Regions from separate parts of the Azospirillum sp. TSH58 genome, predicted to be linked through region 2. Evidence: riboswitches for the same ligand, from Rfam matches in the RefSeq annotation. Region 2 holds a riboswitch; each other region holds the start of a gene.
What was found. A riboswitch is a leader RNA that binds a small molecule or an ion and turns the genes downstream of it on or off. The one in region 2 is predicted to bind cobalamin.
Positions count from the first base shown of each region.

Region 1: another riboswitch for cobalamin. It lies ahead of TSH58p_RS26390 (TonB-dependent siderophore receptor); the one in region 2 lies ahead of TSH58p_RS20515 (energy-coupling factor ABC transporter permease).
Region 3: another riboswitch for cobalamin. It lies ahead of TSH58p_RS01730 (ABC transporter ATP-binding protein); the one in region 2 lies ahead of TSH58p_RS20515 (energy-coupling factor ABC transporter permease).

Region 1 is NZ_CP022367.1:1,075,561-1,085,701, forward strand. It holds gene TSH58p_RS26370 (hypothetical protein) at 1-249, opposite strand, end outside; gene TSH58p_RS26375 (ABC transporter ATP-binding protein) at 246-1,049, opposite strand; gene TSH58p_RS26380 (iron ABC transporter permease) at 1,049-2,068, opposite strand; gene TSH58p_RS26385 (ABC transporter substrate-binding protein) at 2,065-2,781, opposite strand; gene TSH58p_RS26390 (TonB-dependent siderophore receptor) at 2,912-4,840, opposite strand; cobalamin riboswitch at 4,956-5,175, opposite strand; gene TSH58p_RS26395 (hypothetical protein) at 5,229-5,753, opposite strand; gene TSH58p_RS26400 (TerC family protein) at 6,346-7,392, shown strand; gene TSH58p_RS26405 (hypothetical protein) at 7,592-8,371, shown strand; gene TSH58p_RS26410 (hypothetical protein) at 8,390-8,971, opposite strand; gene TSH58p_RS26415 (hypothetical protein) at 8,968-9,696, opposite strand; gene TSH58p_RS26420 (LysR substrate-binding domain-containing protein) at 9,876-10,141, opposite strand, start outside.
Region 2 is NZ_CP022366.1:417,964-428,104, forward strand. It holds tRNA gene TSH58p_RS20495 (tRNA-Leu) at 1-87, shown strand; tRNA gene TSH58p_RS20500 (tRNA-Ala) at 118-193, shown strand; gene TSH58p_RS20505 (hypothetical protein) at 378-752, shown strand; gene TSH58p_RS20510 (superoxide dismutase) at 880-1,617, shown strand; gene TSH58p_RS20515 (energy-coupling factor ABC transporter permease) at 1,682-2,362, opposite strand; cobalamin riboswitch at 2,536-2,775, opposite strand; gene TSH58p_RS20520 (hypothetical protein) at 2,918-4,846, shown strand; gene TSH58p_RS20525 (glutathionylspermidine synthase family protein) at 5,053-6,204, shown strand; gene TSH58p_RS20530 (hypothetical protein) at 6,288-6,512, opposite strand; gene phaR (polyhydroxyalkanoate synthesis repressor PhaR) at 6,660-7,319, opposite strand; gene TSH58p_RS20540 (alpha/beta fold hydrolase) at 7,835-9,082, shown strand; gene TSH58p_RS20545 (acetyl-CoA C-acetyltransferase) at 9,195-10,141, shown strand, end outside.
Region 3 is NZ_CP022363.1:406,321-416,461, forward strand. It holds gene TSH58p_RS01705 (patatin-like phospholipase family protein) at 1-53, shown strand, start outside; gene TSH58p_RS01710 (GntP family permease) at 79-1,554, shown strand; gene TSH58p_RS01715 (efflux RND transporter periplasmic adaptor subunit) at 1,604-2,704, shown strand; gene TSH58p_RS01720 (efflux RND transporter permease subunit) at 2,701-5,796, shown strand; gene TSH58p_RS01725 (hypothetical protein) at 5,805-6,356, shown strand; gene TSH58p_RS32900 (hypothetical protein) at 6,359-6,592, opposite strand; partial or broken gene TSH58p_RS32905 (TonB-dependent receptor plug domain-containing protein) at 6,813-6,982, shown strand; partial or broken gene TSH58p_RS34645 (hypothetical protein) at 7,003-7,106, shown strand; cobalamin riboswitch at 7,202-7,421, shown strand; gene TSH58p_RS01730 (ABC transporter ATP-binding protein) at 7,544-8,410, shown strand; gene TSH58p_RS01735 (ABC transporter substrate-binding protein) at 8,407-9,420, shown strand; gene TSH58p_RS01740 (iron ABC transporter permease) at 9,417-10,141, shown strand, end outside.

The sequences.
Region 1 (10,141 bases), on a different replicon from region 2:
GGGCAGGCAGAGGGCCACGGCGAGGCTGCCGCTGCGCGTCCGGTAGGGCACCGGGCGGATGGCCGGACCGGGGCGCAGCCGCAGCCCGCCGCGGGCGGTCCGCGCCTCCAGCTCCGGGCCGTCGTCGCGCAGGGCGGCGGGTTCGTCCGGGTCGCGGATGAACTCGGCGATGGCGCCGAACGCGCCGAGGCTCCAGCCGGTCGCCGGATCGTTCAGCGCGTCGCGCAGCAGGGAAGGCAGGTCGCTCATCGGGTGGTCTCCGTTTCGGAACTCGGGGATGGCAGGGCGTGCCAGGGAAGCAGGAAGGGTTCGCCGCCGGCCTCGCCCCGGTGGACGGCGATGCCGTAGGCGGCGCGCAGATGGTCGTCGGTCAGCACTTGGCCGGGCGGCCCGTCGGCCAGCACGCCGCCGCCCGACAGCAGGATCAGCCGGTCGCAGAAGCGGGCGGCCAGGGTCAGGTCGTGCAGCACCGCCACGACGCCGCTCCCCCGGCGGGCGGCGTCGCGCAGCAGCGCCATGCAGGCGAGCTGGTGGCCGGGATCGAGGGCGGCGACCGGCTCGTCGGCCAGCAGGACGGGCGCCTCGGTCGCCAGGGCGCGGGCGAGCAGGACGCGCATCCGCTCGCCCCCCGACAGGGTGCCGACGATCCGCCCGCGCAGGTGCGCGGCGTCGGCGGTGGACAGCGCCCGCTCCACCGCCGCGCGGTCCGCCGCGGTGATGCCGCCCAGCGGGCCGCGGTGGGGCAGGCGGCCCAGCATGACCAGCGCCTCGGCGCGCAGCGGCCAATGCACCGGGCCGCTCTGCGGCAGATAGGCGATGCCGCGGGCGAGCGCCCGGCGCCCGATCCGCGCGGCGGACCGCCCGTCGAAGGTGACGCGGCCCGCCGCCGGCTCGGCGAGACCGGCGAGGAGGCGCAGCAGCGTGGTCTTGCCGGCGCCGTTGGGGCCGATCAGGCCGGTGAAGGCGCCGGGTCCGATGGCGAGATTGACGTCCGTCAGGATGGTCCGTCCGCCGACGGTGGCGGACAGGCCGTGGGTTTCGATGCGCATCACGCCTCCTCCCGCCGCAGCCGGGCGATCAGGGCGATCAGGAAGGGCGCCCCGATCAGGGCGGTGACTACCCCCAGCTTCAGTTCGGGCCGCGTCGGCAGCAGCCGGACCGCGATGTCCGCGGCCAGGGTCAGCGACGCCCCGGCCAGCCCCGCCAGCAGCAGCAGCCGTCCGGGCCGCGCCCCGGCCAGCGGGCGCATCAGGTGCGGCGCCACCAGCCCGACGAAGCCCACGGCGCCGGTGATCGACACCGCGCTGCCCACCGCCAGCGCCGCCCCGGCGATCAGCCGGACGCGCAGCCCGGTGAGGTTGAAGCCCAGGCTGCGCGCCGCGTCCTCCCCCAGGGTCAGCGCGTCGAGCGCGCGGGCGCCGGACAGGCAGAGCGCCCAGCCCGCCAGCATCGGCGGCAGGACGAGCCAGAGCTGGTCGGTGCCGCGGTCGGCCAGCGACCCCATCAGCCAGAACACGATCTCCAGCGCCGCGTAGGGGTTGGGGGCGAGGTTGAGGGCCAGCGCGGTCAGCGACCCGGCAAGGCTGTTGATGGCGATGCCGCCGATGACCAGCGCCGTCGTTCCGGCCCCCCGCGCCGCCATCAGGTTCAGCAGCCCCGCCGCAACGGCGGCCCCGGCCATGCCGCCGAGCGGCAGGGCGAGCGACAGCGCGGCGGACAGGCCGCTGTAGAAGACGATCACCGCCCCTAAAGCCGCCGCGCTCGACACGCCGACCAACCCCGGCTCGGCCAGCGGGTTGCGCAGCCAGCCCTGCATCGCCGCCCCGGTCAGCCCCAGGCTGAAGCCGACCAGCAGGCCGAGCAGGGCGCGCGGCAGGCGCAGCTCGGCCAGCACCAGCGCGCCCAGGGTGGGGCGTCCGGCGAGCCAGTCGGACACAGCGGCGCCCAGGTCGAACGGCACATAGCCGACCGCCGCCGACACCGCGCAGAGCGTCAGCGCCAGGAGAGTCAGCCCGGCGACCAGCGCGGGGTAGGGGATGCGCGAGTCCCTCGCCGCGGCGGCCGTCATGGCGCGGCCTCCCGCGCCGCGGCCAGCCGTTCCGCGGCCTCGGCGATCTGCGGGCCGGGGCAGGTCCACAGGCGGGAGGGCAGCGTCACGGTGCGGACGGTGCGTCCCAACGCCTTCAGAGCGGGGTGGTGCAGCAGGGCGCCGGCCAGCGACGGCGGCGCGTCGGGTGCGGCGTCGACGATCAGCACATCGGCACCGCCCAGGATGATCGCCTCCAGCGGCAGGGCGCCCTGGCTGCCCAGCGGCAGGCGGTCGGCCAGATTCTCCAGCCCGGCGCGGGTCAGGAGTTCGTCCACCAGCGACCCGGACCCGGCGACGAAGCCGTTGGGCCGCAGGACCACCGCGGTCGGGCGCGGTCCCGGCGCCGCGGGGGGCAGGGCGTCGAGGCGGGAGCGCATTGCGGCGACCAGCTCCTCCCCCCGCTCCGGCTCGCCGACGGCGCGGGCGAGGCCGCGGATCTGCTCCGCCACCCCGGCCACGCTCTGGGGGACGTCCAGCTCCAGGAGCGGGGCGTCCAGCCGGGTCAGCAGCCCGACCGCGACCCGCGTGGTGTAGCGTCCGGCGACGATCAGGTCGGGGTCGAGCGGCAGGATCTCCTCCGCCAGCCCGTGGTTGATCGGCACCCGCGCCGCCAGCGCCGCCACGGTGGAGGCGCGGGGATCGCGCGCCAGCCACGTCACCGCGGCGAGGCGCTCCGGCCCGACGAGCCGCAACAGCAGCTCGTCGGCGCAGAGATTCAGGGAGACGATGCGCTGCGGCTTTGCGGGCGGCGCCTCCCAGGCCGCCGCCGGCCCCCCGCGATCAGCAAGAGGGCGGCGGCGGCCAGCCCGAGACGGATGGGTCTCACAGCGGCAGCCGCAGCCCGAGATAGCCGGCCCGGCCGGGCGCGCCGTAGGTCCAGACCTCCTGATACTGGCGGTCGAACAGGTTCTCCACGCGCCCGAAGACCTCGACCCCCTCCGACACCGCGTAGGAGCCGGCCAGATTGACCAGCGTGTAGGGCGCGAGGGTCACGACCTGACGGTTGTAGAAGGGGTCGTAGGCCCAGTCGCTGGACCGCCCGTTGTAGACGACGCCGAGGTTGGCGTTCGCCCGGTCCTCCAGGAAGCGGTAATTGACGTTCAGGCTGGCGAGCTGCTTGGGCCGGCGCACCAGCTCCGCCCCCGCGGAATCCTCGCCGTCGGTCCAGGTGTAGGAGCCGCGGACGGTCAGCCGGTCCAGCGGCTCCACCGACAGCCCCAGTTCGAAACCGCGGATGCGGGACTCGCCCGGCATGTTGACGGAGGTCCGCCCGGTGCCGGTGATCAGGTCGCGGATGCGCTGGTCGAACCACGTGCCGTCCAGTGCCGCCCGCGTGCCCCACAAGGACTGGTCGAAGCCGGCGTCCCAGCCGCGCGCCCGCTCCGGCTTCAGGTTCGGGTTGCCGGCGTAGGTGGCGGTGTAGCCGTACAGCTCGAACAGGGTCGGATTCTTGACGCCGGTGCCGTAGGAGGCGCGCAGCTTCGTCCCGCTCTCCTCGACCAGATAGGCCGCCGTGGTGCGCCATGTGGTGGCGTCGCGGAACAGGTCGTTCTCGTCGTGGCGGACGCTGCCGGTCAGGGTCAGCCGGTCGAACAGGCCCAGCTTGTACTGCCCGACCAGCCCGGTGGAGCCGATGGAGCGGTCGAAGCTGGAGAAGGCGCTGCGGCTGATCGCCTTGTCCTCCTCATGATCCACGGCGGCGGTCAGCACATGGTCGGCGGGACCGCTTTCCAGCGTCAGGTTGGTCTGGTAGTCGGCCTTGGTCTTGCGCCCGTCGTAACGGCTGGTCACCGTCTTGGCGGCGTCGCGGTAGTCGCGCTGCTGGCGGCCATGGGTCAGGCCGACGATGTGCTCCCACCGGCCGTCGAGAAGAGCGATCTTGCCCTGGAGGCGCCCGAAATACTGCTCCCCGGCGGTGCTGGTGCCGTCATCGACGGCGCCGCGCCCGCCGACGAAACCGTCGGTGTCGGTGCGGAAGCGGGTGTAGCGGCCGGTCACGGCGATCTCGCTGCGCTCGGTCGGGCGGACGGCGGCGTTTCCGGTCAGCGTGCCGTTGCGGTAGCCGTCCTTCTCCGGGTTGCCGAGCCGCTTGTCGGCGACCGACACGCCGTCGCTGGTGACGCCCTGGCCGCTGAGGAACAGGTCGTAGCGGTCGGTCCCCGTGCCGAAGGAGGCCCGACCGGCGGCGGTGCCGAAGGACCCGCCCTCGACGGCGGCGCGGAACCGGGGGGCGCCGGCGCCGCGGCGGGTCACGATGTTGACGACGCCGCCGACCGCGTCGGAGCCGTAGAGCGCGCTCTGCGGGCCGCGCAGCACCTCGACGCGCTCCACGTCGCCGGCCAGCAGGTTGGCGAAATCGTATTCGGAGCCGGACGCCGGGTCGTTCACCTCGATCCCGTCGATCAGGACCAGCGTCTGGTTGCCCTCCGACCCGCGGATGCGCAGCTGGGTCAGGGTGCCCATCGGGCCGGTGCGGTTGACGGCGACGCCGGGCACCGCGCGCAGCGCGTCGGACAGCAGCTGGGTCTGGCGCTGCTCCAGCTCCTCGCGGGTGATGACGGTCAGGGCGCTGCCGGTTTCCTCGGCGGCGGTGGGGACGCGGTTGGCGGTCACCGAGACCGGCGGAAGCGTCGTGATGGTGGCGGAGTCGGCGAAGGCCGGCGTGGGGAGGGCCGACACGGGAAGGGCAAGGCTTCCCAGAAGGGCGGCGAAGGACGCCGTCCGGTGAAGACGGGGAACGCGGACACTCATTGAGACCTCGGGCGGGACGCCGGTGGCACGTCACCGCGAACGAAGCCCCACCGGGGTCTCCGCGAACGGAATCCCGGTTCGACGACCTTCGGTGCACCCCGCCCGAACGTGTTCGCGTGTGACCACGACTGACGGCAGGTCTCCTGGCTCGCGGGTTATCGTCGGCCCATCGCCTTCCCAGGATCGCGATCCCAGTGGCATTCCGATGGACGACTCGCCGCTTACAGTTGCGGGGGCAGCCCCGGCGTAGAACCATCGCACAGCAAATCGCCGTGGGGTCCGCACCGTGTTCCCATTTTCAGCCCTTTCGGGCAACCGTCGGATGCGAAGCTACGCGGGCGGAACGGCTGCGGTCAAGCCGCAATCCGCTCCTTTCGCTCAGCCGGTGTCAGAGCGTGGTTTTCGGTCCGACCGGAGACCCGTCCGGCATGGGCGGCACCATTTCCTTGCAATTGCTGACGCAATAGGTTTGCGCCTCGATCCGGCCGCCGCAGGATTTGTAACAGTCCTTGTAATCGGAATAGCAGGTGAGGTTGCTGTAGCAGCTGGGTTCCCGGTTGAAGTCGCTGAACGTCTTGATCTTCTTCTTATCCACATCCTTGGGCAATGACGTGAGATAGCCCTGATACTCGGCCTGGGCGCGGGTCACACCCTGGGCACGGCAGGTCTGAAGGGCCAGCTCCTTTGCGGACTGGCAGACTGTGTTGGCCTGTTTGCATTGGGCGACACAGAGCTTTCCCGCCTCGCTGACGGGCAGGACATAATTTTCAACCGTCTCCAAACGTGGGCCGCAACCGGCCAGTCCGGCCGCCAGCAGGCAGCCGAGCAGAATGGAACGCCGTGTCATTGTGGATGCCCCGCCGTGGATTGCCTTCAATCGGTACGAACAGGCCATCGGCACGAAATCATCCAATGATGAAACGGGTTTCGCAAAGAAAGATCATGGTTTTGCTTCCGGCAACCTTGAGGCGATCGGCTGGCCGGGCCGCCGTCCGGGATCATCGCTCCGATCACCGTCCGGAAAGGACATGACCCCCTCTTGTCGCCGGGAGGGGGCCTGACTACATGACGGTTGAGGTCCGGGCCCCTCTGGCAGCGTCGCCCGGCGCTGTGATGTCGGACTTCCCATTGAGCCGTCGCTTTGGCGCGGCCTTGCGGAAGCTGGCCCTGTCCTTCCCCCTGGGTCCCGCTCCCCCACAAGGTCCACCGCCGGACGATGGCCCCCCCGACGGGCCTTTGGGAGACATCGACATGGACCGCAGCGAACCAGCATCCTGACCGACCGCCACGTCTCCACGGCGAACGATGGAGGCGGGTGTCCTGGCGCGCCGCGGCCGAGCCGTCGCGCGCCTTTCCGTTGGCCGCAGACCTTGCGGCCGCGCTTCCAGTCCGGGCCCCTCTGGCCGATGCGTCCCGCCGTGGCGCACCGGTGATGTCGGACTGCTCATGTGACGATCGAAGTCTCCGCTTGCGGGAGCGGAGTGCATGAAGCAAGGGACAGTTCCATGGATCAGATCGTTTTAATGTGGGCCGGCTTCGCCGTCTTCGTTGGCGTGCTTTTGGCCTTTGATCTTGGTGTATTTTCCAAGAAATCCCATGTGATCTCCGGTCGCGAGGCGCTGATGCGCTGCGCGGCCTATTCCACGCTGGCGATGATTTTCGCGGCCGGCGTCTTTCATTTCCAAGGGTCGCAGAAGGGGCTGGAATTTCTGACCGGCTACCTGATCGAATACAGCCTGAGTGTCGACAACATCTTCGTCATCGCGCTGATCTTCACGCATTTCGCGGTGCCGCCGCAATACCAGCACCGGGTGCTGTTCTGGGGCATCCTGGGCGCGCTGGTGATGCGCGGCGTGCTGATCGTGGCGGGCACGGCGCTGATCCAGGAATTCCACTGGATCATCTACATCTTCGGCGCCTTCCTGATCTTCAGCGGCATCAAGATGCTGATGTCGGTGGACGACGAGCCGGACATGGAGAACAACCGGATCGTCAAGTTCGTCCGCTCCCGCTTCCGCATGACCGACGGCTACGAGGGGCAGAAGTTCTTCGTGATGCGCGACGGCGTGCGGATGATGACGCCGCTGTTCCTCGTGCTGATCCTGATCGAGTTCACCGATCTGGTCTTCGCCGTGGACTCCATCCCGGCGGTCTTCTCGGTGACCACCGACCCGTTCATCGTCTGGACCTCCAACGTCTTCGCGATCCTCGGCCTGCGCGCCCTCTACTTCGCGCTGGCCTCGATCATCCACCGCTTCCATTACCTGAAGTATGGCCTGTCGCTGGTTCTGGTGGTGGTCGGCGCCAAGATGCTGATGATCGACATCTACAAGATGCCGACGGCGGTGGCGCTCGGCATCACGGCCTTCCTGGTCGGCGGCTCCATCGTCTTCTCAATGCTTAAGACCCGTGCGGACGCGGCCCCCGATGCCGCGGACGGCGAGGCCCGCCGCTGGTGGGTGCCCGGCAGCCCGGCCAAGGGCGCCGGCGGGTCCACCCCGGCCTCCTCAAGCGAGGCGGCGGCCGTGCCCTCGGACGGCAAGGGCCGCTAAGATGCCCGGTCCAAAGGGCGGCAGGAAAACGGCGGGGCGTCCGGTCCGGTGGATCGGGCGCCCCGCGCGTTTCCGGGTCACGGCATTCGTAAAAGTAGTAATGCCGGTTTCGGGGTGACGATGATGTGGATGTGCGGGGCGGATGGCGCCCCGCTTGGCGGCTTCCGCCAACCCTTTCCAACCCAAGGAAGAGACATCCATGCTTACCGGCACGCAGTTCAACGGCACGCAACCGGCCTCCATCGCCCTGTCCGCTCTCCCCATCCCGTCGGGACCCCTGTCCGGCCTGCTCCAGGCCGCCCGCGACGAACTCGTCGCCTTGGCGTCCGGCCGCGGGGTGGCGCTCTCCGTCGTGTTCGACATGCCGGCGCTGGTGCGGGTCAACGAGGCGGCGGTGGCCGCGGGCTCCTGGGAGCCGATGCTGCCGGCGGCCCATCCGGCCTGCCGCTCCCTGACTCCGGCCAACGCCTTCTGGATCTGCGGGACGGCCGCCTCCGGCGACGTGGTCACCGCCCAGGCCGGGCTGCTCTACGATTGCAGCACGCAGTCCATCGGCGACCGCTTCAACGCCATGACGGTGTTCTACGACGATCCGGCCGCCCAGGCTCCGGACGGCGAATGGTGCACCTGCACCTCCGACACCGCCAACGGCACGCGCGGTCGGGTGGTGTGGACGAACGCGGGATGGACGCGCCCCGATTTCCAGGGCCGCGGCCTGTTCCCGATTTGCCAGCGGGTGAACAAGCTGGCGGCGTGGCTGCTGTGGTCGCCGACCTGGTTCATCTCGGTCGTCGATCCGGACATCGTCCCGGTCTGGGCGGAGCGCAAGATGGGGCCGCGCCACATCGACGACCAGCCGGGCATCACCTACAACCAGATCGGCCTGAAGACGCTGCCGATGCACCTCGTGCGCTTCAGCCGCGCGCAGTTCCTGGGCGATCTGGCGCAGCTCGCCGCCGACCTCGCCCGGGCGGCCTGACGTGAAGGGCCGTTTGCGTCAGGAGTCGATCAGCGCCAGCAGGGCCTGACGGCGATGGCCCAGTGACCAGCCGAACAGGAGGTGCCGGTAATTGACGGGCGGACGGGGAAGTCCGGTGATCACGAGATGGTTGTACACCGGCTCCCCGCCCTCCACCGCCTCCCGGTACTGCGCGTCGATGGCCTGGGCGTAGGCGCTGTGCACGTCCTCGAGGTGGGGCTTGCCGATGTTCTGGTCGGCCCAGCGGTCGCCGAAGACCCGGCGGGTCGGCTCTCCGATGTAGCGGAAGCACAGCGGCCCGCCGTCCCGCGCCGTCAGGATGACGCAGCGCGGCAGCAGCCCGGTGCTTTTCAGGTCGTCGTGCAGGCCCGGACCGAAAGTGGGATTCCGCTTCCACACGGCGATCATGTCCTGGTGCCAGTCCAGAGCCGTGCGCAACGGCTGCCGGTGGATGTCGACGCGGGTCGCCGCCGGCTCGGCGGGGGGCGGATCGCCGCGGCGACCGCGCAGGATCGTCACCAGACCGCGGGCGAGCGGCCCGGCGATGCGATCCTTGAGAAACCCGGCCGACGGCGCTGTGATGGGCAAGGCGACCGTCATTCCCCGACCCCTTTCCTCGCTGACAGGAACTCCGACGCCATCGCCTGATAGATCCGCCGCGCCGCGTCCAGGGCCACGCTTCCCGCCTTGGCCCCGGCGGCGAGCATGCGCTCGGTCGGTTTGGTCGGCAGGGCCTTCGGCATCGCGGCCTCGATGGCGTCCGCCGCACGGTCGAAGCGGGCGACGGCCTCGCGTTGCGCCATGCGCTCCAGAGCCGCCATGGCGTCGTCCAGAAGGGGGACCAGCCGCTCGGCGCCGGTTTCCTGCTCCGCCATCGCGGCGCGGCACACCCGCAGCGTGGCGAGAACCCCCTCCAGCTCTTGCGCGGGTGTTGCCGCCATGGCGTCCAGCACCGGACGCTGGTCCATGTCAGGACCGATGCCCGCTTGATCGGCGGCGGCCTGAAGCCGGTCGAAGAACAGGGCCACGCCCTCGCCAAGGGCCAAAGCCTTCGTGTCCTCGACGATCCCCTCCTGGCAGAGGGCGTGGGCGAGGCGTGCCTCGCGCGCCGTCGCCAGGGGCAATTGCCGGATCATCAGGCTCGACAGCTCGCGGATGCCGCCGTTCAGCAGGTCGAAGGCATGGGGGCCGCTCGGCGGGTTGGCGACGATGTCGGACATCCGCTCCGCGGCCCGGGTGAACAGCGTGTCGCGCCGGTCGAAGGCCATGGTCAGATCAAGGGCGGCTCCCGGCGCGCGGCCGCCGTTCTGTCGTCCAGAGCGCATCCTGCCTGCCTTTCCGTGATCCTGAAGACCCGTGTTCCTGAAAATGGAGGCCCGCCAATTCTGGTCTGTCCGCCGGAGGCCGCGCCTCAGCGGATGGGCAAGTCAGTATTTCACAATGGGGGGTTGTCAACAACTGGTGAGATTGTCCGATTGGGGCGGGTTCTTCTCTGGAATGCGCATCAGGGCTGCGGCTGGGCGTCCCAGCGCAGACGCGTCGGCCAGTTCCGCGTGTCGCGCAGCATGTCGACGAAGGCCCTGACCTTCAGCGGGCGGAAGCGGGTGGCCGGATACACGGCATGGATGCCGCCGGACGGCAGGCTCCAGTCCGGCAGAAGCGGAACCAGCCGGCCCGCCGCGATCTCCTCCGCCACCAGGAATTCGGGCAGGACGGCGAAGCCGCCGCCGGCCTGCACCGCGGCGAGCGCCGCCGGCGTGGCGTTGACGC
Region 2 (10,141 bases):
GCGCTTGTGGCGGAATTGGTAGACGCGCTAGGTTCAGGTCCTAGTGGCTGAAAGGCCGTGGGGGTTCGAGTCCCTCCAAGCGCACCAACACCTCTTGTGTTGGTCTGAGAGTATAGTGGGGCCATAGCTCAGCTGGGAGAGCGCTACAATGGCATTGTAGAGGTCAGGAGTTCGATCCTCCTTGGCTCCACCAACTCTCCCCTTCCCGGCAGGATGCCGGTTTTTCCCGAACTTCTCCGAATTTCACAGATGCCGGTCCGGCTTCGGTCTCCCCGAATCGGGGCGGCGGGGCTAATCCGTAGGGGTCTTTGCCGCCGCGGCGTTATCGGTTGGATGATGGCTCACCCGATCGAACGAATCCCCGGAGCCCTTCCGCCATGCCGACACCGCCGCACGGAACGCCCGACCGCGCGCTGAAACCGTTCATTCTCGCCATTCACCGCGAAGCGCTGGACACCGCCGCCGCCAAGGGGCTGACCGGCACGCTGGCCGAGGTCGCCGCCCTCCAGGACACCGCCAGCCTCGCCTCGGCCAAGGCCGGACGCCCGGTCACGGAGGAGGAGGTGATGCGCCTGCTGCTGCGGGAGCGCCGCGCCCGCAGGATCCGCGAGACGGCGGAAGCGGCTCCGGCCGCTCCGGTCCGGAAGCCGGCGGCCGCACCCTCGCGATTCCGGCTGGGGCGCTTGCGGAGCGTGGCGATGGGTTTGGCCCGCTCGGCGTCCGCCGGGCCGGCGGGAAAAGTCCGGATCTGAGAATCGGGCGGCGTTCCGTACGCCGGTACCGAGTGAGTACGCCCATTGCCCTGTTGAGTGAGGCGCGGGGCGCACTGAGGCTGTCGCTTCCCCGCTGTTCGGCACGAAACACACATTGGGAGGTCTCATGTCCGTTCGCCTGGATCGCCGCCAACTTCTGCTGTCCGCCGGAGCCGCCGCGCTGGTGCTGGCGGTGGCGCCGCGCTTCGTCCTGGCCCAGACCCCCGGCGGCAAGGGCTTCACGCTGCCGCCGCTGCCCTACGCCCCCGCCGCGCTGGAGCCGCACATCGACGCGACGACCATGAGCGTGCACCACGGCAAGCACCATCAGGCGTACGTCGACAATCTCAACAAGGCGCTCGCCAACCACGGCGACCTCCAGTCGATGCCGCTGGCCGACCTGCTGAAGCGCGTGCCGGAACTGCCGGAGAGCATCCGCACGGCGGTGCGCAACAACGGCGGCGGGCACGCGAACCACAGCATGTTCTGGAGCATCATGGGGCCGAACGCCGGCGGCGCCCCGGACGGCGAGGTGGGGGCCGCCATCACCCGCGACTTCGGCGGCTTCGACGAGTTCAAGACGCGCTTCAACACGGCGGGAGCCGGGCAGTTCGGCAGCGGGTGGGTCTTCGTCACCGCCGACCCGTCGTCGGGCAAGCTGGCCATCGCCGCCCGTCCGAACCAGGATTCCCCGGCCATGGAGGGCGTGCCCGTGCTGATGGGCAACGACGTGTGGGAGCACGCCTATTACCTGAAGTACCAGAACCGGCGCGCCGACTATCTGGCGGCCTGGTGGAACGTCGTCGACTGGGGGGCGGTGAACCGCCGCTACGCGGCGATCCGCAAGGGCGAGCTGGTGATCTGAACGGAAAAGGGCGGCGGGTCATCCCCGCCGCCCTTCACACGAACAATCCGGTCCAAGTGGCCGGTCAGGCGCCCTGGTGCAGGCGGACGTTGAACAGCGGCCCCTGGCTCTGGCGGCGCAGCGCCTTGGCGATGGCCAGCACGGCGAGGTCGGCCAGCGGCTCGACGATGATGACGGTCATGTAGGCGGCGCCGAAGGAGGCGACTTCCGTCATGGTCTCGGCGGTGAAGCCGTGGCCGTAGAAGGCCCAGAAGGCCACCCAGGCGACGATGCCGCCCTGGTAGGCGGTGGAGAGGGCCAGCGCCTGCGAGTACTTCAGGTCGACATAGGGGGTGGCGTCGGGGACGATCCGCTTCGCCAGCAGGCTGATGCCCCACAGCGGGACCAGCAGCGTGGTGACGTTCATGCCGTACTGCGGCAGGTCGAACGGCGCGAAGAACAGGCCCTGGATCAGCAGGCCGGCGGCGAGGCCGATGGAGGCCGCACCGGCGCCGAACAGCAGGAGCAGGGTCGAGCCGAGGATCAGGTGAACCTCCGACACGCCCACGGGGTGGTGGGGGAACACCTCGAAGAAGCTGAAGACCAGCGCGGTGGCGATCAGGCTGCGCAGCACCAGCGGCGCGACCCCGCCGTTGTTGCGGACGTCGTTGTGCGCCAGCTTTCCGGCCATCGCGAAGCCGCCGGCGGCCGTCGCGTAGCTGAGAGCGATCTTGGCGCCGTCGACGACGCCGGGTTCGATGTGCATGCTCTATGCCCTTTCCGAGTCTGCCATGCGTTGGGAGGGGCGTCGTTGCTGGCAGGCACCGGCATCGCAACCCCCTTGGTCCCCTGGATGGGCGCACCGGAGGGACGGCTTGCGGAAGACGGGCGGCCGTCGGGCCGGACATCGGCAAGCGACCACCGGGGCACCCCGCCCGAGGACGTACGTTCGGTTACGGCAGGTCTCCTGGCTTGCGGGTCAAGGCGGCACCGTCCGGCCTTCCCGGCGCCCGTTCCCGCAGGCGGCGCCAGTGACACGGAAAGGACGATGCCGCTCACCGCTCACAGTTGCGGGGGCAGCGCCGGATTTGCCGTGTCTCCCCCTTCGGGGCGGCTCACCGGCTTCCCTCTTAGCCCCGCGACCGGAAGGCGCGGGGAACCATAACCGGCGCCAGGGTAGGGGCGGGGTCCCCCGCCGTCAAGAGGGGTGGCGGCCGGTCCGCGCCATCGCATGGCTTCCTTGACACCGCTCCCGCGGAACCGACAAGGTCCTGCGGACTGCGCGAGGCCGGATCAACGGGCGAAGGACGGGATTGCGGGCATGCTACCGGTTCATTTCCTGACCATCGTGCTGAACGGCGATCCCTTCATCCGCTATCACCTGGAGGTGTTCCGCCAGCTGCCCTTTCCCTGGCGTTGGCACATTGTGGAGGGGGTGGCGGAGCAGGTCCGCGACTCCTCCTGGTGCGCGCAGCGGGGCGGGCGCGTCCCGCAGGACCTTCACCGTGACGGCCGCAGCAGCGACGGCACCTCGGAGTATCTCGACCGCATCGCCGCGGAGGAGCCCGGGCGCGTGTCGGTCTACCGCAAGCCGCCGGGCGTCTTCTGGCAGGGCAAGGTGGAGATGGTGACCGCGCCGCTGGCCGCCATGACCGAGGAATGCCTGCTCTGGCAGGTCGATGCGGACGAGCTGTGGACGGCGGAGCAGATCACCCGTGCGCGCCGGATGTTCCTCGATTCGCCGTCGCGCACGGCGGCGCTGTACCTCTGCCATTTCTTCGTCGGCCCGTCCCTGGTCCTCGACCGGCTGGACCAATACGGCAATTACCGCGCCTACGAATGGCTGCGCACTTGGCGGTATCGGCCGGGGGATGTCTGGCATTCGCATGTCCCGCCCCGGCTGGTGCGCCCGCAGCCCGATGGATCCGAGGTCGAACTCGGTGCGGCCAGCCCCTTCCTGCACGAGGAGACGGCGGCGGGCGGGCTGGTCTTCCAGCATTTCGCCTACGCGACGCGGGAGCAGGTCGCGTTCAAGGAGGTCTATTACGGCTACGACGGCGCGGTCCGGCAATGGGACGCGCTGCAGGCGGCGGGTCGGTCGGTCGGCGGCGGCACCCTTCCGCTGCGCGATTTCTTCCCCTGGGTGACCGACGCGGCGACCGTCGCCCGCGCCGAGCATGCCCTGGTGGAGCCGCTGGCGCGGCCGGACGCCGAGGGGACCTGGGGCTTCGTGCCGCCGGCGCGGGGCGCCTCCACCGCCCCGGCGGTGGCTCTGCTGCGGGACTCCGGCCCCGCCGTCCGCCGCCGCACGCTCGTCCCCGGCGAGCCGCCGCCCTTTCCGAGCGACCTGATCCGGAACGTCGGCGTGTTCCTGCTGGACGGGGGCGGCGCCGTGCTGCGGGCATCCGGCTTCCTTAGGGAGCTGCGGCGGGCCTTGCCGCTGGCCCGGATCACCGTCTTCGCGACGCCGGACGCGGAGGCGGCGCTCGCCCTCTGCCCCTACGTCAACCAGCGGGTCACCCTGCCGCCTCTGAAGGGGCGGGCGCCCGACGACGCGCTGGTGACCGCGGTGCGCCAGGAGATCGGCCAGCAGTTCAGCGGCGCCTTCGACCTGACGATCAACCCAGTCCGGGGCGAGGATGCCAGCTTCGCCAACCGCCTGATGCAGGACAGCGGGGCGCCGCTCCGCCTCGGTTGCAAGGTCGGCCGGCCGGTGCGCGGCTATTACGCCGACGCCTTCCTGACCCACGTCGCGACGACTCCCGCCGGTCTGCTGGCCGCGCTCGCCGGCGGGGAGCCGGACCCGGCCACCGAGGTCTGGGCCTCCCCCGCCGGCGAGCGGGCCGCCGCCGCGCTTCTGGCCGAGGGCGTTGCGGCGCGCTGGCGCTGCGCGGTCGGCCTGTCCGCGTCCGCCGGCAGCGGGAGCCTGTCGGAGCTGTGCCGCCGCCTCGCCGCGCGGGGCGACACCGCCCTGATCCTGGTCGGCGAGGAGGCCGCCAGGGGGGCCGCGGCGCGCATCGCCGGGGAGACGGGGGCCGCCTGCCTGAACGCGGTCGGGCGGCTGGGCTTCGACGGGCTGTGCGCCCTGCTGCGGCGCTGCGACCTGTTCGTCGGGACGGGCGCCCCGGCGGAGGACATCGCCGTGGCGGCCCGGCTTCCCATGGTGGGACGCGGCCCGGCGCACGGCGATCCGACCGCCGAGGCGATGGAGAACGCCATCGCGGCTTGGCTGGCCGGCCGCGCTTACTGACGGGCGTTCCCACCCGTCCTGTGAGATCCGCGAGGGGAAGCGTGGAAAAACGGAGGGACGGGCGTGCAAGGCGCTTGTGTTGGCGCGTTTGCGCCGCAATGATCCGCCCCCACCGAATCCCGGACGGTCGCGCGGCGCGCGCCGCAGCGGGGAAAACCATGGATTGAATCCGGCGGCCCGGTAAGCACACGATGCGCAGAGCAGTCATGAAACCCCGTGCGGATTGGCGTCCGGGGCTCCGCAAATACCCCTTCGGCGTCCGCGCCATGAACGCCGGCGCCTTCTGGCGCGAGGATGTGCGGTACGAATTCTCCGCGCATCAGATCGACCTGATCGAGAGCGTCGCCGACGAGCTGCACACCATGCTGCGCGAGGCGCTGCGCGCGACGGTGGACGGGCGGGCGCTGGCCCGGCTGGGGGTCCGCGGCGGCGTGGCGCGGCTGCTGGAAGCCTCCTGGAACGACTATTGGGCCGCGGGCCGGCTGAACGAGCGGGCCGGCGCGCTGATCGGGCGGCTGACGCTGGCCTATGACGGGCGCGATTCGGTCAAGCTGCTGGCCTGCAACTACGACACGCCGGAGGGGCTGTTCGCCGCCTCGATCATCCAGCGCAACTGGCGCGAGGCCCTGATGGGCGACGCCAACCAGTTCAACGGCCTGCACGAAGGGCTGGTGGAGCGCTGGGAGGAGCTGGCGGCGGGCATGCCGGGCCGCGGCCTCGTCCATCTCGCCTGCGCCACCCCCGACCCGATGCGCGAGAGCGAGCTGGTCTATCTGGCCGCCACCGCGGCGGAGGCCGGAATCGCCACGCATCTACTGCCGCTGCAGAGCCTGGGCTGGGACGGCCAGCGCTTCATCGACGACGAGGGGCGGGCGGCCTCCTGGCTGGCGAAGATCTACCCCTGGCAGGGGCTGGCCGACGACGCCTTCCTGCAGAAGCTGCGGATGGGCGGCATGAGCATGCTGTCGCCGCTGTGGTGCTGGCCGATGTCGAACCATGGGCTGCTGGCGACGCTCTGGGCGCTCTACCCGCGCCATCCCAACCTGTGCCGCGCCGCGCTGGACCCCGAGGAGCTGGCCGGTTGCGACGCGGTGACGGAGCGCAGCCTGTTCGGGCTGGACGACGCGGCCCAGCGCATGACGGCGCACGGCCGGGCCATCTCGGACACCGGCGGCGCCGAGTATCCGGGAGGGCGGGTCTGGCTGGAAACCCCGCCGATCTTCGAGGAGGAGGGCGTCCACGCGCTCCTGCACTGCTGGATCATCGGGGACAAGTGCCTGGGCATGTCGGTCCGTGAATCGGCGGACCCGCGGGTCGGCTCCGACGCGGCGATGGTGCCGCACATCTTCCGCGGCTGACGCGCCTTCTCAAGGCGGAGTGCGCCCGCCCTGTCCCGATGGGGAGCCGGACGGGCGCCTCGGCGGCGATCAACCTGCGGACATCAGCGGCCGCGGCCCGGCGCGAAGGGATTGGGCAACGGCGAGCCGAAGGCCGCCCGGCGGGCGTCCCGCCACGCGACGTCGTTGCCGACGCCGCTGTGGGTGGCCGACACCGACACCACCTGACTCTGGTGGCGCAGCCAGCCGCGCAGCTTCTCTTCGAACCGGTGGGCGTCCTGGATGTCCGCAACCTCCAGTTCCATCGTCATCTGCAGCTCGGTCTTCATGGCGTTCCTCCTCTGACCGTTCCGTTGAACAAACAGCCGGGCGCGCCACTGGTGCCGAAAAAACAGAAAAGGGCGGGGAACTTTCCCCGCCCTGCGCTGCAACGCCGTGAATGCGATGGCCGTCGATGCGATTGGCGGCGCCGCCGCTCACTTCCCTTCGGGCTTCGCCGGACGGGCCGGCTTGGCGATGCTGGCGATCTGCTTCTGCAGGTCGTCGATCTGCTTCTGCAGTTCCTCGTAGGTGTGGCCGACCGCCGCCGGACCCTTGGACGGAGCGGCGGACGGGCCGGGAGCAGCGGGGCGGGGCGGAATCGCCTGCTCGCCGGGCTGCCCGTCCTCGGCGCCGCCGAAGGGCGAGAACATGCGCATGGCCCGTTCGAACATCGCCATGTTCTGCTTGCCGACCTCCTCCAGCCGGCCGAAGGGGAACATGCCGCCCAGCGTGTTCTGGAAATAGTCGCGCATCTGCTCCTGGTTGCGCGAGAAGGACTGCATCGAATATTCGAGGTAGCGCGGCACCATCCACTGCATGTTGTCGCCGTAGAATCCGATAAGCTGGCGCAGGAAGCTGATCGGCAGCAGGTTCTGGCCCTTGCTCTCCTCCTCCACGATGATCTGCGTCAGGACGGAGCGGGTAATGTCCTCTCCGGTCTTCGCGTCATAGACCACAAAGTCGAGGCCGTCCTTGACCATCTGACAGAGATGGTCGAGCGTCACATAGCTGCTGGTCGCCGTGTTGTAGAGCCGCCGGTTGGCGTACTTCTTGATCGTGATCGTCGCGGACTTCTGGTCTTCCTTGTCGGCCATCGCTGTTTCTTTCAAGAAGGGTCGTGCGGCGGGAATGTTCCAGATATAAGGACTACTCGAAGGAATGCACCCTGTCCAGTGCTGTGCCGCAGCGCTGCGACCGCAGGTGGATATCCTCCCGATAATTCAGGATTTGCGACATTTTCGATCGGTCCTTCGCGGCTCTGGTCAAGCGCACCGCCTCCCTCATATACTCCCGGCCATGGCCGAATCGTCCGAATCCGACAGCCCGTCCCTGGAAACGCTCGCGCAACGGTACCTCGACCTGTGGCAGGAACAATGGGCGGCCTGCGCCGCCGATCCCGAGATGGCCGATGCCGCCGCCCGCCTGTTCCAGATGATGGCGCAGGGCGCCGCGGCGATGGCGCCCTTCGTCCTGGGGCCGGGCGGCTTCGCCTACGCCAGCCCGCCGGGCACCGGCTGGAATCCGATGCCGGCCCCCTTCCAGGCGGCCCCGTCCCAGCCATCCTCTCAAGGGCCATCCTCCCAAGGGCCGTCCTTCCAAGGAGAGCCGCGTGACCGGGGACAACGCCACGATCCCCCCGCGCCCCACCCCGCGGCTGGGGCCCCGGCCCCTGGCGCTGCATCTGGCGACGGTGGCGGCGACACTGCTCAGCTCCTCCGCCGGATTGCCGCACTTGAGGAACGGCTCGCTGCCATGGAAGCCGCATCTGCGGGAGCGGGCGGAGGACCTGCGCCGGCGGATCGCCGCGGCCGACGCGGACGCGTTCGCCCAGGCGGTTGACCGGGAGGTCCGCCGCCAGCTCTCCCTCGCCTTGACGGGGATCGAGCGCTACCGCCGCCACCCCTACCGCCGCGATCTGCCCGACCCGCCGGTGCTGTGGACGGAAGGGGCGTCCCGCCTGCTCGACTACGGCGCCCTCGGCCCGGCGACCGGCACGCCTGTGCTGTTCGTGCCGTCGCTGGTCAACCGCCATTACATCCTCGACCTGTCGGCGCGCAAAAGCCTGATGCGCTGGCTGGCCGCGCAGGGCTTGCGCCCTTTCCTGATCGACTGGGGCACGCCCGGCCCGCGGGAGCGGCGCTACAGCCTGACCGACTACATCGCCGGGCGGCTGGAGCGGGCCCTGGCCGCGGTGGTGGAGGCGGTGGGCCGTCCGGTTCCGGTGGTCGGCTACTGCATGGGCGGGCTGCTCGCCACCGCGCTGGCGCAGCGCCGCCCCAAGGAGGTCGCGGCGCTCGGCCTGCTCGCCACCCCCTGGGACTTCCACGCCGAGGACGCGGCCATGGCCCGCCGCGCCGCCACCTTCTTCCAGCCTTTCGGCCCGCTGCTCGACGCCTGGGGGGAGTTGCCGGTGGACGTGCTGCAGGGGCTGTTCGCCCAGCTCGACCCGCTGCTGGCGCTGAAGAAATTCTCGCAGTTCGCCCGCATGGAGCCGGACAGCCGCGCCGCGCTCGCCTTCGTGTCGTTGGAGGACTGGCTGAACGACGGGGTGCCGCTGGTCGCCGGGGTGGCCCGCGACACGCTGGCCGGCTGGTACGGCCGCAACGACACGGCGCGCGGCGAATGGCTGGTCGCCGGCCTGCCGGTGGAGCCGGCGCGGCTGCGGATGCCGGTCCTGGCGCTGATCCCGGAGCGCGACCGCATCGTTCCGCCGTCCTCCGCCGTGGCCTTGGCAAGATCAATCGGCAGCGCGCAAATGATCAGGCCGCCGCTCGGTCATATTGGCATGGTGGTCAGCGCCGGTGCCGAAACAGGCGTTTGGCGACCCCTGGCCGAATGGCTTAGTGCGGCAGGATAACCGCAGCCAGTCAGGTGTCTTGCATTGCGGGAAATCCGCGCATAAGGTTTTTCCCACTCCGTGCGGCCCACTGACACGATAATAAAACTGACAAAATCTGAGGAGCGTCAACATGACCGAGGTTGTGATCGCCAGCGCAGCGCGTACTCCCATCGGAAGCTTCAACGGGGCGCTCAGCACCGTGCCGGCTCATTACCTGGGTGAGATCGCCATCCGCGAGGCGCTGAGCCGCGCCAAGACCGACGCCGCGGAGGTGACCGAGGTCATCCTGGGCCAGATCCTGACCGCCGGTCAGGGCCAGAACCCGGCCCGCCAGGCCGCCGTCAACGCCGGCATCCCGGCCTCCGCCACCGCCTTCGGCATCAACCAGCTCTGCGGTTCGGGCCTGCGCTCGGTGGCGCTCGGCTATCAGGCGATCCGCAACGGCGACGCCGAGGTCATGGTCGTCGGCGGCCAGGAGAGCATGAGCCAGGCCCCGCACGTCATGCATCTGCGCAACGGCGTGAAGATGGGCGCCGCCGAGATGCTCGACACCATGCTGAAGGACGGCCTGATGGACGCCTTCAAGGGCTACCACATGGGCACGACGGCCGAGAACGTCGCCCAGAAGTGGCAGCTGACCCGCGAGGAGCAGGACATCTTCGCCGCCGCCTCGCAGCAGAAGGCCGAGGCCGCCCAGAAGTCCGGCCGCTTCAAGGACGAGATCATCCCGGTCACCATCAAGGGCCGCAAGGGCGACATCATCGTCGCCGACGACGAGTATCCGAAGCACGGCACCACCGCGGAATCGCTGGCCAAGCTGCGCCCGGCCTTCTCCAAGGAGGGCACGGTGACCGCGGGCAACGCGTCGGGCATCAACGACGGCGCCGCCGCGCTCGTCCTGATGACCGCCGAGAACGCGGCCAAGCGCGGCCTCACCCCGCTGGCCCGCATCGTCTCCTGGGCGACCGCCGGCGTCGATCCGGCGATCATGGGCACCGGCCCGATCCCGGCCTCCCGCCTCGCGCTGGAGAAGGCCGGCTGGAAGCACGAGGACCTGGACCTGATCGAGGCGAACGA
Region 3 (10,141 bases), on a different replicon from region 2:
ACGACGCGCGCTACCCCGAGCCGACCCAACCGCCTTCGCACGGAGCCCCCTGAGCAGGCCTCCCACGGAGCCACCGCCATGATCGATCTCGCCTCCGTCCTCGCCGCGCTCGCGCTGCTCATCTTTCTGGCCTATCGCGGCGTGACCCTGCTGATCGCGGCTCCGGCGGCTGCGCTGCTCGCGGCTCTGCTGACCGGCGGCCTGCCGATCCTTGGCGCCTACACCCAGATCTTCATGACCAACACCGGCTCCTTCATCATCTCCTTCTTTCCCCTGTTCATGCTCGGGGCGATCTTCGGCAAGCTGATGGACGACACCGGATCGGCGCGGGCCCTCGCCCGGATGGTCAGCGCCCGGCTGGGGCCGCACCGCGCGGTCGTGTCGGTGGTGCTGTGCTGCGCGGTCCTGACCTACGGTGGCGTTTCGGCCTTCGTCGTCGCCTTCGCGATCTACCCCGTGGCCGCCGCCCTGTTCCGCGACGCCGACATCCCGAAGCGGCTGATACCGGGAGCCCTGGCGCTGGGCGCCTTCACCTTCACCATGTCGGCCCTGCCGGGGACGCCGGCGATCCAGAACGCGATCCCGATGCCCTTCCTCGGCACCACGGCCTTCGCCGCGCCGGGCCTCGGGATCGTCACCGGGCTCGTGATGTTCGTTTTGGGGGTCCTGTGGCTGGACCGCCGGGCCGCCGCCGCGAGAGCCTCCGGCGAGGGGTACGGCAGTCATGTCGACAGCACTCCGGTGCTGGACCGCGCGACGCGCGAGCACGCGCAGTGCGAGGGATTCGACATTGCCGAACTGTCCACCGACCCCACCCCACAAAAGCGCACCGACACGGACGCCTTGCCTCCCGCGGCACTGGCGGTGCTGCCGGTCGTCGTGGTCATCGCCAGCAATTTCCTGTTCGTCCAGGTCGTCGCTCCCCGGATGGACACCGCCTTCCTCGCCGAGCCAAGGTTCGGGGCCACGACCATCGAGGCCGTGCGCGGCGTGTGGGCGGTCATCGTGGCGCTGTTTCTCGCCATCCTTCTGCTCATCGCCGGCAACTGGAACCGTCTGGACGATCTGGGCACGAGCCTGGACAAGGGAGCCGACGCCTCGGTCCTGCCGATCTTCAGCACGGCAAGCCTTGTCGGCTTCGGTGCGGTGATCGCCGCCCTTCCGGTTTTCGGGACGATCAGCCAGGCCATTCTGGCCATCGGCGGGGGCAACCCCCTGGTGTCGGTCGCGGCGTCCGTGACGGTTCTTTCCGCGATCACCGGGTCGGCGTCCGGCGGCATGAGCATCGCCCTCGATACGCTTGGCCCGACCTTCGTGGGCATGGCGAAGGCTTCCGGCTTCTCGCTCGACGTGATGCATCGGGTGACGGCGGTCGCCTCGGGTGCGCTCGACGCGCTGCCGCACAACGGCGCCGTCATCACGCTGCTCACCGTCTGCCGACTCAACCATCGCGACTCCTACGGCGACGTCTTCGTCGTCGCCGCCGCCATACCGATGCTCGCCCTGGTCGTCCTGATCGTTCTGGCCAGCCTGCTCAAGCGCCTCGGAATCTAGGGCAAACCTCACATCGGGATCGCCGGACGCCGCAAAAATGGGGGAATCCGTGAACCACATTCGAGCCGAACGCGCATGCTTCCGACGGGCCCTGCTCGCCGCCGCACCGTCGATCCTGCTCGCGGCTTGCGGTTCCGGCGAGGAACCCGTCGCGGACCCGGTCCGCCCCGTGCGGGTGGTGACGGTCGCGAAGCACGAGGGCGGCGAAACCCTGTCGTTGTCCGGCCAGATCCAGGCGCAGGACGAGGTCAGCCTCGCGTTCCGCATCGACGGGCGGATGATCGAGCGCCTGGTGAATGTCGGCGATCAAGTCGAAGCGGGGCAACCCATCGCGCACCTGGACCCCGAACCCGCCCGCAACGCCCTGAGAATGGCGCAGGCGAACCTGAGCGCCGCCATGGGGCAGCAGACCCTGGCACGCAACGACTATGAACGGCAGGAGACCCTCCTGGGCCAGGGCTGGACCACCCGCGCCCGCTACGACACCGCGGCGCAGGCGCTGAAGGCCGCGGCGGCGCAGGTCGATTCGGCGCAGGCGCAGTTCGACACCGCGCAGGACCATCTCGGCTACACGGAGCTGGTGGCCGACGGCGCCGGCACGGTCACCGCCCGCGGCGCCGAACCCGGCGAGGTGGTGGCGGCCGGTCGCATGATCGTGCATCTGGCCCGCCGGGACGGCCGCGACGCCGTTTTCGACGTTCCGGCACCGGTGTTCCGGATCGCCCCCGCCAACACGATCGTCACGGTGGCGCTGACCTCCGACCCCGCGGTGCAGACCATTGGGCGCGTGCGCGAAGTGGCGCCGCAGGCCGACCCGGTGACCCGCACCTTCACGGTCCGGGTCGGCCTTCAGAACCCGCCCGACACGATGCGCCTCGGCTCGACGGTCAACGGGTCGATCCAGGTCGGCGGCGTGGGCGGTTTCGAGATTCCCGCAACGGCGCTGACGCAGGCGAACCGGCAACCGGCGGTCTGGATCGTCGATCAGGCGACGAGCACCGTCGCGTTGCGCAACATCGACCTTGAACGCTACGACCTCGCCCGGGTCATCGTCGCGCGCGGGCTCGAAGCCGACGAGATCGTGGTCACCGCGGGCGTGCAGGCGCTGCGGCCGGGGCAGAAGGTCCGCATGCTCGGGGCCGGGCCATGAGCGGCTTCAATCTCTCCGCGTGGGCGATCCGGAACCGCTCCCTGGTCCTCTTCCTGATGATCGGGGTCGTCCTGGCCGGAGCCGTCGCGTTCCTGAAGCTCGGCCGGGCGGAAGACCCGGCCTTCACCATCCGCACCATGGTGGTGCAGGCTCAATGGCCGGGCGCCACCCTGGACGAAACGCTCCAGCAGGTGACCGAGCGGCTCGAACGGACGCTGCAGGAGGTGCCGAACCTCGACACGTTGCGCAGTTACACGGTTCCCGGCACGACCGTGATCTTCGTCGATCTGGTCGGGAATACGCATGGCCGCGCGGTGAGCGACACCTGGTACGAGGTGCGCAAGACGGTCAGCGACATGCGGCACACCCTTCCGCCGGGCGTCCTCGGCCCCGGCTTCAACGATGATTTCGGCGACACCTTCGGCATCATCTACGGCTTCACCGCCGACGGGTTCACGCATCGCGAACTGCGCGACACCGTGGAGGACGTCCGCTCGCGCCTGCTCCTCGTTCCGGACGTCTCGAAGATCGAGCTTCTGGGCGAGCAGGACGAGCGCGTCTACGTGGACTTTTCGCTGGAGACGCTGGCGGGGCTGGGGGTCGAGCCCGGCGCCCTGGTCGCCGCGCTTCAGGCGCAGAACGCGGTGCGCCCGGCCGGCGTGCTGCGCACCGGCAAGGAGGCGCTGTCCCTGCAGGTCTCGGGCGCCTTCGCGTCGGAACAGGACATCCTCGACGTCAATTTCGTGGCCGGCGGGCGCATGCTGCGCCTGCGCGATCTGGCCGAAGTGCGCCGCGATCTGGCCGATCCGCCCCAGCCGCTGTTCCGGGTGAACGGCGAGCCGGCCATCGGGCTCGCCATCGCCATGCGCCCGGGCGGCGACATCCTCGCCCTCGGCCGGAACGTCTCGGCGGCGATGGCCCGCATCGGCGCCGGCCTGCCGATGGGGATCGAGGCGCATCTGGTGGCCGATCAGGCGCGCACCGTGGACGAGGCGATCTCCGACTTCATCACGTCGCTGTGGCAGGCCGTCGTGATCGTGCTGATCGTCAGCTTCATCGCGCTCGGCCTGCGGGCGGGGACCGTCGTCGCGATCACGATTCCCTTGACGCTGGCCATCGTCTTCGCCGTGATGGATCTGCTCGGCATCGACCTGCAGCGCATCTCGCTGGGCGCGCTGATCATCGCGCTCGCGTTGCTGGTGGATGATGCCATGACCACCGTCGACGCGATGACCCGGCGGCTTGCCGCCGGCGACCGGAAGGAGGTCGCCGCCGTTTACGCCTACAAAGCTCTGGCCATGGCGATGCTGTCCGGCACGCTGGTTACGATCGCCGGTTTTGTGCCGATCGGATTCGCGCAGAGTTCCGCCGGCGAATACACCTTCTCCATCTTCGCCGTCGTGGGCATCGCGCTGATCGCGTCGTGGCTCGTCGCGACCGTCTTCGCACCCGTCCTGGGAATGATGCTGCTGCGGCCGCCCAAACCGGGACAGGACGGGAAACCCGGCGCCGTGCTGCGGCTGTACCGCCGCGTGCTGGGCGAGGCGATCCGGTTCCGCAGGCTGACGATCGCGACGACGCTCGGCCTGTTCGCCGCGGCGATCCTGGCGTTGGGGCTGGTTCCGCGGCAGTTCTTTCCGCCGTCGGACCGGGTCGAGCTTCTGGTCGATCTCCGCCTGCCGCAAAACGCCTCGATCCACGCCACGCGCGCGGCGGTCGAGCGGTTCGACGCGCTGCTGGGCAAGGAGCCGGGGGTCGCGCGCTGGAGCAGCTACGCCGGGCGCGGCGCGATCCGCTTCTACCTGCCGCTGAACGTCCAGCTCGCCAACCCCTTCATCGGACAGGCGGTGATCGTGACCACGGATGTGGCGACGCGCGACCGGCTGCAATCCCGCCTGGAGACCCTGCTGGCCGAGGAGTTCCCGGACGCCGTCGCGCGCGTGTACCCGCTGGAACTCGGGCCGCCCGTCGGATGGCCGCTCCAGTACCGCGTCGTCGGGCCGGACCCGAGCGAGGTGCGCGAGATCGCGATGACGCTCGCGCAGGTCGTCGCGACCTTTCCCGAGACGCGGCGGATCAACTTCGACTGGATGGAGACCGCCCGCAAGTTGCGGGTGCGGATCGACCAGGACGAGGCGCGGCGCCTGGGCTTGAGTTCGGCCGCCGTCGCCGGGATGCTGAACGCCGCCGTCTCGGGAAGCGCCGTCACGCCCATCCGCGACGGCATCTATCTGATCGACGTTCTGGCACGGGACGCCCGTGGACAGACCTTGTCGGTGGAAACGCTGCGCAGCCTGCCGGTGTCCCTGCCGAACGGGCGAAGCGTTCCGCTGAACCAGTTGGCGTCCTTCGGATACGCCCAGGATCTTCCGCTGGTCTGGCGACGCGGGCGACAGCCGACCCTGACGCTGCAGGCGGACGTGGCTCCCGGCACTCTGCCGGAATCCGCCATCGAAGCCCTGGCGCCCCGGATCGCCGACCTGTCGGCCACCCTGTCGCCGGAATACCGCATCGAGGTCGGCGGGATCGCGGAGGAAAGCGCCAAAAGCCGCGCGTCGGTCTTCGCCGTCATTCCGTTGATGCTGCTCCTGGTGCTGACCGTGCTGATGGTCCAGCTTCGCAGCTTCCAGCGTCTGGCGATGGTGCTGAGCGTGGTGCCGCTCGGTCTGATCGGCGTCGTGCTGGCGTTGCTGGCGTCCGGCCAACCGCTCGGCTTCGTCGCCATCCTCGGGGTCCTCGCGCTCGTTGGGATGATCGCGAAGAACGCGGTGATCCTGATCGAGCAGATCGAGGCGGAGCGGGCCGCTGGACAAGCCGTCCCGGACGCCGTGATCGACGCCTGCGGCTCCCGGTTCCGCCCGATCATGCTGACCGCCGCCTCCACCGTGCTCGGCCTCATCCCCATTGCCTTCACCGTGTTCTGGGGCGCGATGGCCTTCGCGATCATGGGCGGTCTTCTCGTCGCGTCGCTGCTGACGCTCATATTCCTTCCGACGCTCTACGTGGCGTGGTTCGGCAGCCGTGAGACGGGGCGCAGGCCGGTTCCGGTACCCCCCTCGGCGATGCGGCCGCCTCGGAACGCCCGGTCTTGAACGCGGAGATGACGATGCCGATGGAAAGGGAGAACGATGCCATCGACATCAGGCTCAGCCACCTGTCGCAGTTGTTCGACAGCATCGATCCGTCGCCGTTCCGCGAAGGCCGTCTGACGGCGGACGCCGAGGAGTATTTCCTGAGGCGCGTGGGGGCACAGCCCAGGAATCAACCGGTTCGCATCGTCATCCATCTCCCGGCCGAGGAAATGACGCGGTCTCCGCCATTCGACGTCGCCGCCGCGCTGATCGGACACTTCACCGCCTGTGCCGCCGGAGAGGCGAAAAGCATTCGCGAGTCGATCCGAACATGGCGCCAAGCGGCCCTGATCGGCTTCGTGGTGCTGTCCATCTGCCTTTTCCTTGCTTGGCAGATTGCCAATAATCTTCCAGCCCGCCCGGCGACCCGGATTTTGCAGGAAAGTTTTGTCATCCTTGGGTGGGTCTCGGTCTGGAAGCCCATCGAGACCTTTCTTTACGAGTTGCTGCCGCCGGGAAAGCGCCGCCGTCAGCGCCTGCTGCTTCGTCTTTCGTCCGCCGAAGTTGTTGTGCGCTATTGATTTCAGCGTTGTCGCTGACCAATCATGCAGCAGTTCGCTTTGACCATTCCTGGCGAAAGGCGAGATGAGATGATGCGGTGGGGAGGATCGTTAAGGACGGCGCCGAGAAAGCCGGACAGCACGGTCACGGGAAAACGGTGGTCCGCCGCGGGACTCCGGGTCGGAAACATGGTGCAAGCCTCGCGGGCCTGAAGACGGGTGGAGATCGGTGCGTCGCTGAAGGAGACAGCGGTCATGATGTCATCTCCCTGGAGCTGCCAGTGGCGGCACTGAGGCCGTTCGGTTGGGTTGTACCGCATAATGTAATGTTATAACATTACATTCAAAGGCGTGGTGGCCCTCCCCACGCCAAGGGGATTTGGAGGACATTCATGAATCGCCGTGTCAGCCGCGCCCGCCCTCGGGCGGAAACGATACTCTCTTGCCCTTTTGCCACGTCGCCAGCCGTATTGTGCGCCGCCGGAAGCCATCGAGCGCATCGAGGGGGTGCGCGGACCGATGTCATCGCTCTCTACGGGTCGGAAGCTCTGGGCGGTGTCGTCAACGTCATCACCCGCCATGCCACCGATGCCTGGCATGGCAGCCTGACCGCCCAGGGCGGGTTGGCGGCCGGGACGGGCGGAAGATGATCCGCTGCGAATCGACCGGCACCATCGGGGAAGGCCGGGGGTCCTTGCGGGAACGACCTACCGCCTGCCGGACGGGCGCCTGATCTTTGTTCCCGAAACGGGCGCCCCTGGCACACCGTGACCGGACGTCGCCACGGAGGCGGCGTGCATCGCGGTTCCCCAACCTTTTCTGCAACCCTTCGTTCACAAAGCTTGACCGGAACGGCGGGGTTCCCCATGAATGGTGCCGGTACTGGTTCTTCCGGCGGCCTCCGCCGGAAGCTAAGAGGGAACCCGGTGAGCCGCGTCCTGCGGCGAGGCCGGGGCTGCCCCCGCAACTGTGAGCGGTGAGCCGTTCCGTCATTTCCTGCCACTGGCGCCCGTCGGCGCTGGGAAGGCCGGACGGAGCGGCGACGACCCGCAAGCCAGGAGACCTGCCAGCACCACAACGAAACGTCCTCGGGCGGGGTGTCCCGGTGGAACGCTTGCCATGCGCCCAGTCGGATTCCGTTCCGGACGCGGCGTGTGTTCCGCAAGACGTCCGCCAGTTCTCCCCGCCCGCAACGGCAGGAAGCATGGATGGCGCAACCGCCTTTCCCGACACCCGGTTCCACCGCGTCCCATTCGGACTTGCCCGTCCGCGCCGAATGCCGCCCGGCCATCGCGGTCGAGGGGCTGCAGTGCCGGCTGGGTGGGCGCACCGTGCTGTCGGACATCGGCTTTGCCGTCCCGGAGGGCGCCTTTCTCGGCATTCTCGGGCCGAACGGGTGCGGCAAGACCACGCTGCTGCGCTGCCTCGCCGGGTTGCAGGTCCCTTCGGCGGGACGCATCCGCATCGAGGGCGACGATCCGCAGACCCTGCGCCCGGCGGAGTTGGCTCGCCGGCTTGCGCTCCAGGCGCAGGACGCCGCCGCGGCGCTGGGCTTCACCGTGCGCGACGTGGTTGCCATGGGGCGACTGGCCCACCGCCGCTCCGCCTTCGCCGGGGCCGGAGCGGACGACCACCCCATCGTCGAGGACGCGCTGACCCGTCTGGAGCTGAGCGCCCTGGCGGACCGGCCAATCGAACATCTGTCGGGCGGGGAGCGCCAGCGGGTGATGATCGCCCGCGCCCTGGCGCAGCGCCCGCGCATCCTGCTGCTCGACGAACCGACCAACCATCTGGACATTCACCACCGCTTCGCCGTGCTCGACCTCGTGAGAGGCCTCGGGATCACGGTCGTGGCAACGCTGCACGACATCGATCTCGCGGCACGCTGGTGCGACCGTGTCCTGCTGATGGCGGATGGGCGCCTTCAGGCCGATGCCGCGCCGGCGGAGGCGCTGACCCCGGAGCGGCTGACCGCCGTCTACCGCGTCGCCGCTACGGTGGACCGCCATCCCGGCGACGGCCGGTTGCGCATCGACCTGTCGCCCCTGACGGATCACAGATCGGACCGCACATGATCCCGCTTCCTCTCCGCGGCCTTCCTCTGACGCTTGCCCTGATGATGGGCGTTGGCAGCAGCGCCCACGCAAACGCCCATGCGAACGCCCATGCAAACGCCCATGCCCGGCCCCGTCCGGTCGAGGTCGCCAACTGCTTCGAAACCGCCCGCTTCGCCGCACCTCCCAAGCGGCCCATGGTCCACGACACCAACATGACGCAGACCATGCTGGATCTCGGGCTGGCCGACCGGCTGGTCGCCGTCTCCGGCATCGAGGGGGCCGAGCACCGGCTGATCGCGCCGCCCGGCGTGGTGGCGGCTCTGCCCCGCCTTCCCGACCGGTCCCCGAGCCTGGAGGCGGTGCTGTCCGCCGATCCGGACTTCCTGTTCGCCGGCTGGAGCTATGGCTTCAGCGAGGCGCGAGGCCTCACCCCGGCCCGGCTGGCGGAGATGGGGGTCGCCACCTACACGCTGCGGGAAAGCTGCATCCGCATCGGTCTCCGTGAACCGATCAGCATGGACACGCTCTACGCCGACCTGCTGGCGCTCGGAAGCATCTTCGGGATCGCGGAGCGCGCCGAGGCCATGGTGGCCGATTTCCGCCGCCGCGTCGCCGCGGTGACCGACCGCACCGGCACGGTCGCGAAGCGGCCCCGCGTGATGTATTGCGACCAGTGCCACACCGACGGCGCTCCGCTGTCGGTGGGGCGCGAGGGGATGACCAGCCTGCTGATGGATCTGGCCGGCGGACGCAACATCTTCGACGACATTCCCAACAGCTACGTCCGGGTCAGTTGGGAGGAAATGGTTCGGCGCGACCCGCAATGGATCATCGTCAGCGACCACCGCGTCCCCGCCGAGGCCGCCATCCGTCACCTGACCGCCGCTCCGCAACTGGCCGACGTCGAGGCGGTGCGCAAGCGTCAATTCATCGTGCTTACCTATGCCGAGCAGACGCCCTCCACCCGCAACGTCGATGCGCTGGAACGCATGGCGCGGATCCTCCACCCGGAGCGCTTCGCTCGATGAGCCGGTCACGCCTGCTGCCCCTGTCCCTGGCGCTGGCCGCCGTCCTGGCCCTGTCCACGGTCGCCGCCGTCGGATTCGGCGCCGCCGGCATTCCCATTCCCAAGGTCTGGGCGGTGATCGCGCACGAGCTGTGGCCGTCGCTTGCCCCACCTCCCGACGCCAGCCGGGCCGAGCGCAACATCGTCTGGGAGCTGCGTCTGCCGCGCGTGCTGCTGGGCGCCCTGGCCGGGGCCGGGCTGGCCGCTGTGGGCGCCGTGCTGCAAGTGGTGACGCGCAACCCGCTGGCCGACCCCTATCTGTTCGGCGTGTCGGCGGGCGCCTCGGTGGGGGCGGTGACGGTGATCCTGTACGCCGGGACGGTCGCGGGGGCGCTCGGCCTGCCGGTCGCCGCCTTCCTGGGCGCGCTTGTCGCCATGCTGGCCGTCTTCGCGGCCGCGCGCGGACGCGACGGCGTGGTGACCAGCGAACGGCTGGTCCTGACCGGGGTGGCGGTCGCTTTCATCCTGCACGCCGTCACCAACGCCCTGATCGTCACGGGGACGGACCGCGGCGCCGACGCGGCGCTGTTCTGGATGATGGGCGGTTTCGGCACCGCGCGTTGGAGCGTCCTGCCCATTCCCGCCGGGCTGACCGTCGCCGGGCTGCTCTGGCTGTGGCTGCGCGCCGAGACCATCAACACCCTGGCGTTGGGCGACGACGCGGCCCGCTCGCTGGGCACCGA